2 regions of the Sphingomonas endolithica genome follow, and region 1 is predicted to be linked to the other one. Evidence: riboswitches for the same ligand, from Rfam matches in the RefSeq annotation. Region 1 holds a riboswitch; the other holds the start of a gene.
What was found. A riboswitch is a leader RNA that binds a small molecule or an ion and turns the genes downstream of it on or off. The one in region 1 is predicted to bind cobalamin.

Region 1 (7,023 bases):
CGCCTATTTCACCGGCCGCCGCATCGTCGAGATGGTCGCCGAGGATCTGAAACCTTCCGACATCATGACGCGCGACGCGTTCCTGAACGCCATCGTGGTCAATTCGGCGATCGGCGGCTCGACCAACGCACCGATCCATTTGGCCGCGATCGCGCGTCATATCGGCGCCGATCTGGCGCTCGATGACTGGCAGACGCATGGCCACAAGGTGCCGCTGATGGTCAACCTGCAGCCCGCGGGCGAATATCTCGGCGAAGATTTCTATCATGCCGGCGGCGTGCCCGCGGTGGTCGCCGAACTGATGAAGCAGGGCCTGATCCACGAGGATGCGATCACCGCCAACGGCAAGACGATCGGCGACAATTGCCGCGATGCCACGATCGAGGACGCCAAGGTCATCCGCCCGTTCGCCACGCCGCTCAAGGAAGAAGCCGGGTTCATCGTGCTCCGCGGCAATCTGTTCGATTCCGCGATCATGAAGACCAGCGTGATCAGCCCGGAATTCCGCGCGCGCTATCTGTCCAACCCGCAAGATCCCGAGGCGTTCGAGGGCCCGGCGGTGGTGTTCGATGGTCCGGAGGATTATCATCACCGCATCGACGATCCGTCGCTCGGCATCACCGACAGCCATTTGCTGTTCATGCGCGGCGCGGGGCCGATCGGCTATCCGGGTGCGGCCGAAGTCGTCAACATGCGCGCGCCGGCCTATCTCATCCGCGAAGGCGTGCACGCCCTCCCCTGCATCGGCGATGGTCGCCAGTCGGGCACGAGCGGCAGCCCCTCGATCCTCAACGCCTCGCCCGAAGCGGCGGCAATGGGTGGCCTCGCCTTGCTCAAGACCGGTGACCGCGTGCGCATCGATCTCAACAAGGGGTCGGCCGACGTGTTGATCGACAATGCCGAGCTGGCCGAGCGCCGCCGCGTGCTGGTTGAGGCGGGCGGCTATGCCTATCCCGCCTCGCAGACGCCATGGCAGGAAATCCAGCGTGCCACCGTAGGCCAGTTGCAGACCGGTGCGATCCTGGAAGGCGCGGAAAAGTACCAGCGCATCGCGCAGACCAAGGGGCTGCCGCGCGACAATCACTAGCGCTCCGCCTGGCGCCCGCCATCTGTCGGCGCCAGGTTATCAGATCGCCCGGATCTTCCGCGCGAACTCCGCTTTTACCTCTGGCTTGGCGCGCGTCTCGTTCACCTCCTGCACGAGCTTCGCCGAGCGCGCATCGAACGCGGCGATCAGCGCAGCAAGCTGTTCCGGGTGATAGTCGATCAGCCGACCGAGTTGTCCCGCCAGCGACACGTCGTCGGGTAGCGGCACCGGAGGCTCCCATTGCTCCTTCAGCCATGCCACGGCGGCGGCGGTGCGCTTCATGCGATAGAGGAGTCCATCGATGCGCGGCGCGCCATCGGGGAAAGCGATGGTCACGCTCAGCGTAGCGCCGGCCTGCTGTGCGGGAAGGACGATCCGCGCCGTCAGGCTCTCGCCATCATAATGCCAGCTTCCCTGACGCCCATCGTCCGATCGCGGATATGCCACGCCGTTGACGGTCACACGCTGCGGGAATGCGGCGCTCGCCAGTTCGACCGCGATCTGCCTGCTGTCGGGCATGCCTGCGTAGCTGCCTTCGCGCGGGCGTATCGTGACCTTTGCCTGGCGTGCATCGCGCGTCGTCTCGATCGCGGTAAAGGCATAATCGCCGTTGCGATACGCTTCGCTGTCGCCCGCATCGGCATAGACCCGGGTCTTCGCGCCACCGCCCGGCAGGACGCGCACGACGAGCCTGCCATCGTCCGCGTCCTGAAGCTTGTGTACCGATGCCGGGTTCATCGGGATCGCGGCACCCGCGCGCACGAACAATGGCACCTCGTCCAGCAGATAGTCGCGCACGATCGTGCGTCCGCCTTCGATCACCTCGCCGCGATTGTCGTCGTACCAGCGGCCGGGTGGAAGCCAAATAGAGACACTGGCGACGCCGTTTTGGAGCGGCTGAGTGACCGGCGCCACAAGCATGTCGTCACCGAACATATATTCGCCGGTCGCGCGATAGGCCTCCGGCTGCTCGGGCCAGGCATAATATAGCGGCCGCAGGATTGAGACTCCGCTGTCATAGGCCTGACGCGACGCGGTGTAGATGTAAGGGGCCAGCTGGTAGCGCAGGGCCACCGTCTGGCGAAGTGCGGCAAGCACCTCCGGCGAGAAGCGCCACGGCTCCTTGCGCAGGCCTGCCTCCTTCGACGAATGCGTACGCAGGATCGGGCTGAACGCGCCGAACTGCATCCAGCGAACGTAGAGCTCCGGGTCGATATGTCGCTGGCTCTCTGGCGTGGTCTCGGCAAAGAAGTGGCCGCCAATATCGTGGCTCCAATAGCCGTATAGCACGTTGGATGCGGTCGCGGTGAAATAGGGCTGATAGGCAAGCGACGCCCATGAGATCACCGAGTCTCCCGAGAAACCGATCTGGTAGCGATGGTTTCCGAGACCGCCCCAGCGATGATAGATCAGCGCTCGATTCTGGCTGGTCTGCTGCATCCGCGTATAAAATACGTAGTTAAGCCACCAGGTATTGGACAGGCCCGGCATCAGCTTGGAATTGGGCCATTGCTGCCAATCGAGCCACCAGAAATCGACACCCTGCCTGGCGAGCGGATCGAGCGTCTTGTCGAACCAGTTCTGCACGAAGCGCTTGTCGGCCGCCTCGAACGGCACTGGCGCCCCATCGGTCACGCCCATCGCCTTGGCAGATGCGGGGTAACTTTCTTCTCGCGCGGGAATGCCCGAGGCCGGATGCAGGTTGAGCGTGGTCTTGAGCTTGTGGTCGTGCAGCCAGCCGAGGAACCGGTCCGGTTCCGGGAACAGGCTGCGGTTCCAGGTATAGCCGGTCCAGCCGACCGATTCCCCGACCTCGTCGCGTTTGACGTATTTGGCGTCCCAGCTCAGATCGTCGGTGCGGTGCCAATCCATGTCGATGACCATCACGTCGAGCGGGATCTGGTAGCGCTCGAAATCGCCGACCAGATCGCGCATCTCGCGGTCCGAATAATTCCAGTAACGCGACCACCAATAGCCGAAGGCAAAGCGCGGCGGCATCGGCTGACGTCCGGCCACGGCGGCATAATCGCCCAGCGCTCGCTGATACCGATGTCCGTAGCCGAAGAAATACAGGTCCTGGCAGTCCGCACAGCCGCGCGGCTTGGCCCATTGCCAGCGCAGGTCGGCGTCGAACAGAAACGATGTCGAGTCGTCGACGACGTGCCACCCATCACGCGACAACAGACCCTGGCCGAGATCTAACCGCTTGCCGCTGTCGATGTTGATGTCGCCCGAATAACGATCCATCGTCCGAGCGGTGCCGTGCAGATTGCCGGTTTCTGGATCGCCCGGATGCCAGTCGAAGGCCGGCGCGAGCTTCCTCGATCGGATCTGCAAGTTCCGCGCGTCGAACTTACCGCTGCCCAGCACATAGCTGAGCTGCAGCGAGGCGGTCTCGATCCGCAGCTTGCCGCCGCTCGTGGTCACCGTGAAGTGCGGCACCGGCTGATCGCGATCGATAAAGATTTGTGAGGGATCGTCCACGAAGCGGCTGTCGGGGGACCATTCCATGCGGATCAATTGTGCCGTGAGGATGGTGAAACGCACCTGCCCGCGCTGGACGATTGCGGCTGGCGCCGCACGACCGTGCATTGCCGGGGTGTCGGCATGTGCGGGTGCACCGATGATGCCGGTCAAGGCCAGCGCCAAGCCGCACCATGCCACGTTCAACCCACGCCGCGTCATCCCCGTCATCCCTCCGCTTGTGGCCGCTCGCGTCCACGGCACCATCCTGGACCTGGCTAGCACAGCTTCCCGAGCAGAATATCAATTTAATCCTACCACGGGCGAGGATGCGGACGCCCGGCAGAAAGTGGCAACCGGATCACCGTTGCGCTACATAGGCCTGCAGCGGCAGGACCAGCCCCGCGGCAACGAAGTATCTGTCTGCCATCCTCGCCGCCACGTCCTGGTTGAGCCGCCCCGCTGCATCGCGGAAGGCGCGGCCGAGCGGGTGATCGGGGACGATGCCCATGCCGACCTCGTTGGTGACGATGATCAGCGGGAGGGGCGTTGCGTCGATCGCGGCGCACAGCGCATGCGAGCGCTGGGCGATAGCGTGATCGCCGAGCATCAGGTTCGACAACCACAAGGTCAGGCAATCGACCAGGATCACGCCCGCATCGATCGCGCCGATCGCCTCCGGCAGCTCGAGCGGGCATTCCACCGTGCGCCAGCGATCGTCGCGTTCGGCACGATGCCGGGCGATACGATCGGTCATCTCGTCGTCCCATGCCTCGGCGGTGGCGAGATAGTGTAGCGGCCCGTCATGTCGCTCTGCCGTGGCCAGCGCCAGCCGGCTCTTGCCCGATCGGGCGCCACCCAGGAACAACGTCTTCATCGATGCCATCTTGCCTTACTCTCCGCTCGACCGTAGGGGCGCAAGCGCGACAGGTTTCCAGAGATGGAATGAAAAGGGAACCCGGAAGCGAGCATCTGTTCGTCATCCGGGGCTGTCCCCGCAACTGTGACCGGTGAGCCTTGCTCCTCGTGTGCCACTGGATCCTTGGGATCCGGGAAGGCCGGGCAAGGCGATGAACCGGGAGCCAGGAGACCTGCCTGTCGTGGTTGTCCTTCGTGCGGACGGGGTGTTCCGGGCGATCGAGGTTTTTCCTCGCGTGACGACGTCGTTGGGGTCGTGCGCGATGGGAAGCTGTCTTCCTTGGCGAAGCATCACGTGCGTCCCCGCTCATTGCCAAGGGGAAACCACGTGACCAAATATTCTGCCCTGATCCTGCTGCCGTGCATCGCGGCCGCGACACCAGTATTCGCGCAAACCGCGCAATCGACTGGCGGCCTGACACAGGCCGCCGATGCCGGCAGCGACGTCATCGTCACCGCCAATCGCGATGCACGGCCAGCATCCACCGTCGGCCAGGCGGTCACCGTGCTCGACACGCAGACCATCACCGAGCGCCAGTCGGTGACCGTCTCGGACCTGCTGCGCCAGACGCCTGGCGTCACCGTGACGCGCAATGGCGGTGTGGGGACGTCGACCTCGGTCAACATTCGCGGCGCGGAGAGCGATCAGACGGTCGCCTTGATCGACGGCATCAAATTGAACGATCCCTCGTCGCCGGGTAGCGGGTTCAATTTCGGCAGCCTGTTGATCGGCAACATCGCGCGCATCGAGGTGCTGCGCGGTGCGCAATCGGTGCTGTGGGGCAGCCAGGCGATCGGCGGCGTGGTCAACCTGATCACGCGCCAGCCGACCGAGCAGCTCGCGGTCAATGCGCGTGCGGAAGGCGGTTCGTTCGGCACGGGCCAGGGCTTTGCCAACGTCTCGGGCAAATTCGGGCCGGTCTCGGCCAGCGTCGGCGGCGGCTATTACACCACCGATGGCATCTCGACCTTTGCCGGGGGCAAGGAGAAAGACGGGTTCCGCAATTATAGCGCGAACGGCAGCCTGGGGATCGCGCTGGCCGAGAACGTCTCGATCGATCTGCGCGGCTTCTATACCAATGGCCGCACCGAGATCGACGGGGGCTTTCCGTTGCAGGATACGCGCGAATATGGCGAAAGCGAGCAGTGGATCGGCTATGCCGGGCTGAATGCGGCTCTGTTCGACGGCAAGTTCCGCAACCGGATCGGTTTCGCGCATACCGACAGCGATCGCCGCAACACCGATCCCGATGGCGATCCGACCGAGACGTTCCGCGGCATCGGCCGCAACGACCGGCTGGAATATCAGGGCGTGGTCGACCTGAGCGATGCGGTGTTCGCGACGTTCGGGGCTGAACGCGAAATCTCGCGCTTCTCAACCTCTAGTTATGGCGGCCCGGTGACCAAGGGTCGTGCGCGGTTGTTCAGCGTGTATGGACAGCTGGCGGTGACGCCGATCGCCGGCCTTACCGCGACGGCGGGCGTACGGCATGACGACCACAATGTGTTCGGCGGCGAGACGACCTTTTCGGGCAGCGGTGTCTATTCGCCCAATGATGGCGCGACCCAGTTCCGGGCGAGCTATTCCGAAGGCTTCAAGGCGCCCACCCTGTACCAGTTGCAGAGCGAATACGGCAACAAGGCACTTACCCCGGAGCGTTCGCACGGCTGGGACGCGGGGGTAACGCAGAAGGCTCTGGATGGCGCGATCGAGGCAAGCGCGACCTGGTTCCACCGCAACACACGCGACTTGGTCACGTTCGTATCGTGCGCCACGGCGATCGGCATCTGCGTCGATCGCCCGAACGGCACGTACGACAACATCGCCCGCACCCGCGCACAGGGACTGGAAGTCGCGCTGCTGCTGAAGCCGGTCGAGGCGCTGACGGTCAGTGCGAGCTATACCTATCTCGATGCCACCGACCGTTCGACCGGCAGTGCCAATTACGGGCGCGATCTGGCGCGGCGTCCGGGGGACAGCGTGACGGTGAATGCCGATTACCAGTGGGCGTTCGGGCTGAAGACCGGTGCGACGATCACCGCGGTCGGCGACAGTTTCGACAATGCCTCGAACGCACGGCGGCTCGACGGCTATGTGCTGACCGACCTGCGTGCGGCGTTCCCGATCGGCGATCACTTCGAGATCTATGGCCGCGTCGAGAACGTCTTCGATGCGGGGTACCAGACGATCTACAATTACGGCCAGCCGGGCTGCGGTGCGTTCGGTGGCATCCGGCTGACCTATTGATGCGCAATGCCGTCGCCACATTCTGCACGCATGGCGGCCGGGTGGCCGACGCGCGTGCGGCGTTTGGCGAAGGCGACTGGATAGACCTGTCAACCGGCATCGCCCCTTGGGCGTGGCCGGTCGGCGTCCTGCCGCTCGGTTGGGATCGGCTGCCCGAGCCGGACGAGATCGCGGCGCTGGAGAGTGCGGCCGGGCAGGCGTTCGGGGTCAATGCGGCGCAAGTCGTCGCGGTACCGGGCACCGATCTGGCGTTGCGGTTGCTGGCGCTGGTACTTGGGGCGGAACGGCCGGCGGTGGTCGTGCCGGG
Region 2 (7,023 bases), 1.2 Mb from region 1:
TGATCACGCCAGCGCCCCCGCCGCGGATCAGTACCGCACGCTGATCGTGGCGAGCGCGGTGCGCGGGGCGCCGTAATAGCCGTTGCTGCCATCGGTCTGCACGCCCGTCACGACGATATCGTCGATCGCCGGCTCTTCCCTGCCGCCTTGCGTGTCGGCGGCGCGCTGCGGATCGGTCACCGCCGGCGGTGCAGATGGTGTGGTAGAAGCCGCCGCGGCCGCAGCCAGCAACGCGATGATCGCAGTCATGGTGAGTGTCTCCCTGAGCGGGGGCACTACTCCGTGATCAATCGTTATTGCAAGTCATTATCGATAAGTCGCCTCAAGGCCTGTGGGGATGAGTCGAAGGCGCGGCGAAAGGCATGCCCGAACGCACTTTGCGAGGTGTAGCCGATCCTGTCCGCTATGCTGGCAACCGTCCCGTCGCCGCGGGTCAGCGCTGCGCGGGCGAGCGTGAGACGCCAAGCGCGGACATAGGAGAGCGGCGGTTGCCCGACGCGACGGGTGAACTCGGCGGAAAATGCCGCGCGCGACATGCCCGCCAGGGCGGCAAGTTCTGCCACCGTCCAGGGGCGCGCGACATCGTCGTGGATCGCTCGCAGTGCCCGGCCGATACGAGCGTCGGACAGTGCGGCAAGCCACCCGATGTCAGGGGCATCGGGGCGGCCGGCATAAGCGCGGATCGCCTCCACCAGCAGCACATCGGCAAGCCTGGCCCCCACGATCTCGCTGCCCATCTTGCCGCGATCCGATTCGCCATTGATCAGGCCGAGAATGGTCGCGACCGCCTCGGCCGATGGCGACGATCGAGGAACGATCATGAACGGCGGCAGCATGTCGAGCAGGAAGTCTGCGCTGCCGGCACCGAACGTGACGGTGCCGCCGATCCCGATCGTGTCGTCACCCCCAATGCGCGCGACGTCACTGTCCCTATACAGCTCCTGCCCATCGATCGGGTTCTCGGCGGGGTCGCTCGCAATGGCATAAGCGGACCGGCCGAGCACGCACACATCGCCCTCGTTCATCAGATGAGGCGCGCAGCCGGGAAGCATCATCCACTGACTGCCGCGCAGCAGGGCCACGAACTTCAGCCGCTCTATCGCCGGAAAGGCAAAGGCCCAGCGCCCCGACGCCTCGATCCTGGTCCGCCGCGTGACCCGTGCGCCGAGAACGTCCAGCACGTCGGACAGTGGATCGATGGCGGTTTTGGACGATCGCGACAATTTCATAGACGGTGTACCATAGAGTATCTCGGTCACCCCGCCCATCTCCTGTGTCGAGGAGAATGACGATGGGTATCGAAGGCAAAATTGTCGCCATCACCGGCGCAAGCAGTGGAATTGGCCGCGCGACCGCGGCGCTGCTGGCCGGACGCGGCGCGTTCGTCGTGCTGGGCGCGCGCCGCCAGGATGCGCTGGCTGAAGTGGTGGAGGCGATCACCGCTGGCGGCGGGAAGGCCGTGTCCAAGGTGACCGACGTGCGCCGGCGCGACGATCTCGAAGCGCTGGTCGCGCTCGCGGTGGAACAAGGCGGTCGGCTCGATGTCATCATCAACTGCGCCGGGATCGGGCCGATCTCCCGTCTGGACGCACTGGACGTCGAAGGCTGGGACGCCATGATCGACGTGAACCTGCGGGGCACGCTTTACGGCATCGCCGCTGCCCTGCCCGTCTTCGCGCGCCAAGCGAGCGGACATGTGATCAACGTCATTTCGACGGCCGGCATCAAGATGGTGCCGACGATGGGAGTCTATGCCGCCACCAAGAATGCCGTTCGCACGGTGACGGAGATACTGAGGCAGGAGGCAGGACCGCACCTGCGCGTGACCGAAGTGTCCCCGGGAATGATCGCCACGAATTTCGGCGACAGCATCACCGACCAGCCGACCAAGACGATGATCGAGGGGCAGATCGGCGCGATCGCCATCCCGCCCGATGCGATTGCGCGCGGGATCCTCTATGCGATCGAGCAGCCGCCCGAAGTGGATGTCGGCAGCATCGTGATCCGTCCGACCGCGCAAGGCTGAACGACGCGCTGCCGAGCAAAGCGCCGGCCGCCTGAACGTCACGGTGCGGGCGGCTGGGGTGGAGCGGCGCGGCGGCCCGCGTGCTGCGGCTTGCGGGAACGAAGCATACCGATCGCCCCGCCCCGCTCCACCGCAGCGTCGGTGCACTCGATCTGGCCAAGCATTGTGCTGCGCCGAGATGACAGGCGTGTAACGTTTGATTGCTGCGCTGCAATAAAGGGAACAGGTTGATCGGGCTTACGTCTAGAACGGACTGGTTCGCCGCCAATTTGGCCGCCGCTGACATGAGGTCCGTCTTGCCGTTACCCTTATTGAAGACCCTGCGCGTCGACTTCCCCGCATCGATCGTCGTGTTTCTGGTTGCCCTGCCATTGTGTCTGGGCGTTGCTCTTGCCTCCGGAGCGCCGCTCTTCTCGGGCGTGATCGCCGGCATCGTCGGTGGCATCGTCGTTGGCGCCTTGTCGAAATCGCCTTTGTCGGTCAGCGGCCCCGCCGCCGGTCTGACGGTGATCGTGTTCGCCGCGATCGAGCGGCTGCCCTCGTTCGAGGCGTTCCTGCTGGCGGTGATGCTGGGCGGCATCATCCAGGTCGCGCTTGCCGCAACGCGCTCGGGCATCGCCGCCGAATTCGTCCCCTCATCGGTCATCACTGGCATGCTGGCGGCGATCGGCGTGATCCTGATCCTCAAGCAGGTGCCGCATGCGCTCGGCTACGACGGGGATTTCGAAGGCAGCTTCGAATTCCTGCAGGCGGACGGCAGCAACACCTTCTCCTCGATCATCACCGCCGTGCGGCAGCATCTCTCGGCCGGCGCGATCCTGATCGCCTTGGCCAGCCTCGCCTTCCTGTTCTGGTGGGACAAGGCCCGGCCCAAGGATGGCCCGCTGCGTTTCGTGCCGGGCCCGCTGGTCGTGGTGCTGATCGGCGTCGGCGGCAATGCGCTGCTCGGGCTGATCAAGCCCAACTGGCAGTTGCAGGCGACACACCTGGTGCAGGTACCGGTGGCCAAGAGCTTCGGCGAGTTCACCTCGTTCTTCGCCACGCCCGATTTCTCGCAGATCGGCAACGGCGCGGTGTGGACCGTCGCGCTGACGCTGGCGATCGTGGCCAGCCTCGAATCTTTGCTCAGCGTCAAGGCAGTCGACGAGCTCGATCCGCAGCGCCGCACCACGCCCAAGAATTGGGAAATGATGGCGCAGGGCGGCGGCAACATCGTCTCCGGCCTGATCGGCGGCCTGCCGATCACTTCGGTGATCGTGCGCTCCTCGGCCAATGTCGATGCCGGCGCGCAGAGCAAGAGCTCGACGATCCTGCACGGCATATGGCTGTTGCTCAGCGTCGCGTTGATCCCGTTCCTGCTCAACCTGATCCCGCTTGCCGCGCTCGCCGCCGTGCTGATCGCCACTGGCTACAAGCTGACCAAGCCGAAGCTGTTTACCGAGCGCTTCAAGCAGGGCTGGTCGCAATTCGTGCCGTTCGTGGTGACGATCGTCGCGATCCTGTTCACCGATCTGTTGATCGGCATCGTCATCGGGCTGGTCGTCGGCTTCGTCTTCGTCATCGCGCGCAATTTCCGCTCGGCCATCACCTTCGTCTGCGATGACGAGAATTGCCTGATCCGCGCGCGCCGCAACCTGTATTTCATCCACAAATACGAGCTTCAGAAGGAGCTGAACAAGGTTCCCGACAATGCCAATCTGCTGATCGATCTGTCCTCCACCAACTATGTCGATCTCGACAATGTCGACGTCATCAACGCGTTCATCAAGGGCGCCGACTATCGCGGCATCAAGGTCACGGTACGCGGCGACATCGCCGAGCGCAGCGCGCCGCTGATCAACGCACCGACTTCAGGAATCCGTTTCGCATGAAAAACTACAAGCAACTCCTGCTCGCCAACCGCGCCTGGGCGCTCGAGCTGACGGAAGAGAAAGCCGACTTCTTCGAACGCCAGACGCACGGCCAGAAGCCCGAATTCCTGTGGATCGGCTGTTCCGACAGCCGCGTCAGCCCGGAACAGATGACGATGACGCCGCCCGGCGGCATGTTCATCCATCGCAACATCGCCAACCTGGTCAATGACGACGATCTCAACCTGATGTCGGTGGTGCAATATGCCGTCACCGTGCTCGGCGTGAAGCATCTGATCGTCTGCGGCCATTATGGCTGCGGCGGGGTCAAGGCGGCGCTCGATGGCGGCACGACCGGGCCGGTCGACGACTGGCTGCAGACCGCGCGCGACGTGGCCGGCGATCATTGGGAGGAATTGGGCAACCAGACGACGCCCGAGGCCAAGCTCAACCGCTTCGTCGAGTTCAACGTGCGCGATCAGCTCGTCAATCTCGCGCGCACCGATACCGTGCAGGCGGCGTTCGCCAAGAAGCAGGATCTCTGGCTGCACGGCTGGGTCTACGACATTCGCGACGGCCGCATCAAACCGCTGATGGAGATCGATCGGGATACGACTCTGGAGGCAGTGCCCCACCCCAAGCGCGTGCTGCTGACCAACGACGAGATCAAGGGCGCGCCGCAGACGGTAGATTATTGAGGGCCCGGCGGGCCGTGTGCATAGGTGACGTGAGCATGTGAAAACGGTCGCTCATCGGCGTCTGACACGTCTCAGCTGCTGGCGAGGCCACATATAAAGATTTCTTTATATGTGGATTGACCCTCATTGCGGAAGATGGGACATAGCGGGCGTCAAGGTTCTCCGGCCGCGCAGGCGCGCCGGAGCTAAGACGGGAAGCCGGTGCGGACCTCCTTTCAGGAACACAGGTCCAAGGCCGGCGCTGCCCCCGCAACTGTAAGCGGCGAGCGGCGGTCATCGAGTGTCACTGGCGGTGCGAACCGCTGGGAAGGCCAGACCGTCGTTATGACCCGTGAGCCAGGAGACCTGCCTTCGACGCGATAACGTCCACCGGCGGGGATCCCGGGCTGGCCGCTTGCAGCCACGCGCGCGAGCCATGTTCCGGGCGTGCGCCCTGCCTGTGACCATCCGTCTTCTCCGCCTTTCATCGGGGTATGAAGACCATGACCGTCACCGTTGCCACCCTTGGCTTTCCACGCATCGGCCCGCGCCGCGAACTGAAATCGGCACTCGAACGATATTGGTCCGGCACGTCGTCCGAGACTGAATTGCTGGAGGCCGCATCCGGCCTTCGCACCGCCGCCTGGGCGCGGCAGCGCGCGCTCGGCGCCGACTGGCTGCCGTCCAACGATTTCTCGCTCTACGATCATGTGCTCGACACCAGCGTGATGCTCGGCGCGATCCCCGCGCGATACGGCGCGGCCGATGACCAGACCGACCTCGCGACCTATTTCGCGATGGCGCGCGGCACCACCGCGCAGGATGACGGTTGCGGCCATGCGCATGCCAGCCTGACGGCGTGCGAGATGACCAAATGGTTCGACACCAACTACCATTATATGGTGCCCGAACTCGCCGCCGGGCAGAAGCTGGCCCTGAACGGCGCCAAGATCGTCGACGACTATCGCGAGGCGAAGGCGCAAGGGTTCGAGACGCGCCCGGTGCTGCTCGGGCCTGTCACCTGGCTGAGCCTGGCCAAGGGGTGCGATGTCGATCCGTTCGACTTCCTGGACGAGGTGCTGAGCCTGTACGCCGTGATCCTCGGCCGTCTGGCCGCGGCCGGTGCCGAATGGGTGCAGATCGACGAGCCCGTGCTGGTCCTCGACCTCGCCGATCGGCAGCGTGATGCGCTGGCCCGCGCGTATGACACGCTGTCAGGCTCGGGCGTGAAGCTGATGCTGACCACCTATTTCGGCGGCCTGGAGGATAATCCGGAGTTCGCCGTGGCGCTTCCCGTCCACGGGCTGCACATCGATCTGGTCCGCGCCCCCGATCAGATCGACGCCGTGCTGAAGGCCGCACCGAAGACGTTGGTGCTGTCGCTCGGAATCGTCGATGGCCGCAACGTCTGGCGTGCCGATCTGGAGGCGCTGCTCGATCACCTGGCGCCGATCGCCGCCGCGCGCGACGTGATCCTCGCGCCATCCTGCTCGCTGCTGCACACGCCGGTCGATCTGGCGCTCGAAAAAGAAGCTCGAGCCGGAGGTGACGCAATGGCTCGCCTTCGCCGTTCAGAAGATCGAGGAACTATCGATCCTCAAGCGGGCATTGAACGACGGCCGCAAGACCGTCGCCGCAGAACTGGCCGCCTCGGCCCGGGCCGTCGCCAATCGCAGGACGTCCCCGCACATCCACGATGCGACAGTTGCCGCACGCCTTGCAGCGGCGTCGCCGGCGATGCGCGACCGGCGCTCGCCGTATGCCGTGCGCCAGGCGGCACAAGCCGACATGCTCGACCTGCCGGCATTCCCGACCACCACGATCGGATCCTTCCCGCAGACCAGCGCGGTTCGTCATGTGCGCGCCGAGCATGATCGCGGCAATCTCGGTGACGCTGCCTATCAGCAGTTCCTGCGCGGCGAGACCGAGCGTGCGATCCGCTGGCAGGAGGACGTCGGGCTCGACATGCTGGTCCACGGCGAGTTCGAGCGCAACGACATGGTACAGTATTTCGGCGAACGATTGTCGGGCTTCGCCTTCACCGCCGGCGGCTGGGTACAATCCTACGGCTCGCGCTGCGTCCGGCCGCCGATCCTGTTGGGTGACGTCTCGCGGCCGGCCGCGATGACCGTCGATTGGTGGCGCTATGCGCAGAGCCTGACGCGCAAGCCGGTCAAGGGGATGCTGACCGGGCCGGTGACGATCCTCAACTGGTCGTTCGTCCGTGACGATCAGCCGCGCGAGATATCGTGTCGGCAGATCGCGCTCGCGATCCGCGACGAGGTGGCCGATCTGGAAGCCGCCGGCGCACGCGCGATCCAGATCGACGAGGCGGCGCTGCGCGAAGGGCTGCCGCTGCGTAAGCGCGACTGGCAGCATTATCTCGATTGGGCGGTCGATTGCTTCCGCCTGTCGGCCGCCGGTGTGGACGACGCCACGCAGATCCATACGCACATGTGCTATTCGGAGT

Region 2: another riboswitch for cobalamin. It lies ahead of NV382_RS06010 (5-methyltetrahydropteroyltriglutamate--homocysteine S-methyltransferase); the one in region 1 lies ahead of NV382_RS11480 (TonB-dependent receptor plug domain-containing protein).

Annotation. Positions count from the first base shown of each region.
Region 1 covers NZ_CP103057.1:2,435,040-2,442,062, forward strand. Annotated here, with positions in the region: gene NV382_RS11465 (IlvD/Edd family dehydratase) at 1-1,087, shown strand, start outside; gene NV382_RS11470 (glycoside hydrolase family 31 protein) at 1,127-3,781, opposite strand; gene cobU (bifunctional adenosylcobinamide kinase/adenosylcobinamide-phosphate guanylyltransferase) at 3,912-4,427, opposite strand; cobalamin riboswitch at 4,462-4,663, shown strand; gene NV382_RS11480 (TonB-dependent receptor plug domain-containing protein) at 4,797-6,716, shown strand; gene NV382_RS11485 (aminotransferase class I/II-fold pyridoxal phosphate-dependent enzyme) at 6,716-7,023, shown strand, end outside.
Region 2 covers NZ_CP103057.1:1,266,237-1,273,259, forward strand. Annotated here, with positions in the region: gene NV382_RS05980 (hypothetical protein) at 1-7, opposite strand, end outside; gene NV382_RS05985 (hypothetical protein) at 28-249, opposite strand; gene NV382_RS05990 (AraC family transcriptional regulator) at 294-1,259, opposite strand; gene NV382_RS05995 (SDR family oxidoreductase) at 1,292-2,026, shown strand; gene NV382_RS06000 (SulP family inorganic anion transporter) at 2,323-3,897, shown strand; gene NV382_RS06005 (carbonic anhydrase) at 3,894-4,574, shown strand; cobalamin riboswitch at 4,714-4,941, shown strand; partial or broken gene NV382_RS06010 (5-methyltetrahydropteroyltriglutamate--homocysteine S-methyltransferase) at 5,057-5,953, shown strand; gene metE (5-methyltetrahydropteroyltriglutamate--homocysteine S-methyltransferase) at 6,099-7,023, shown strand, end outside.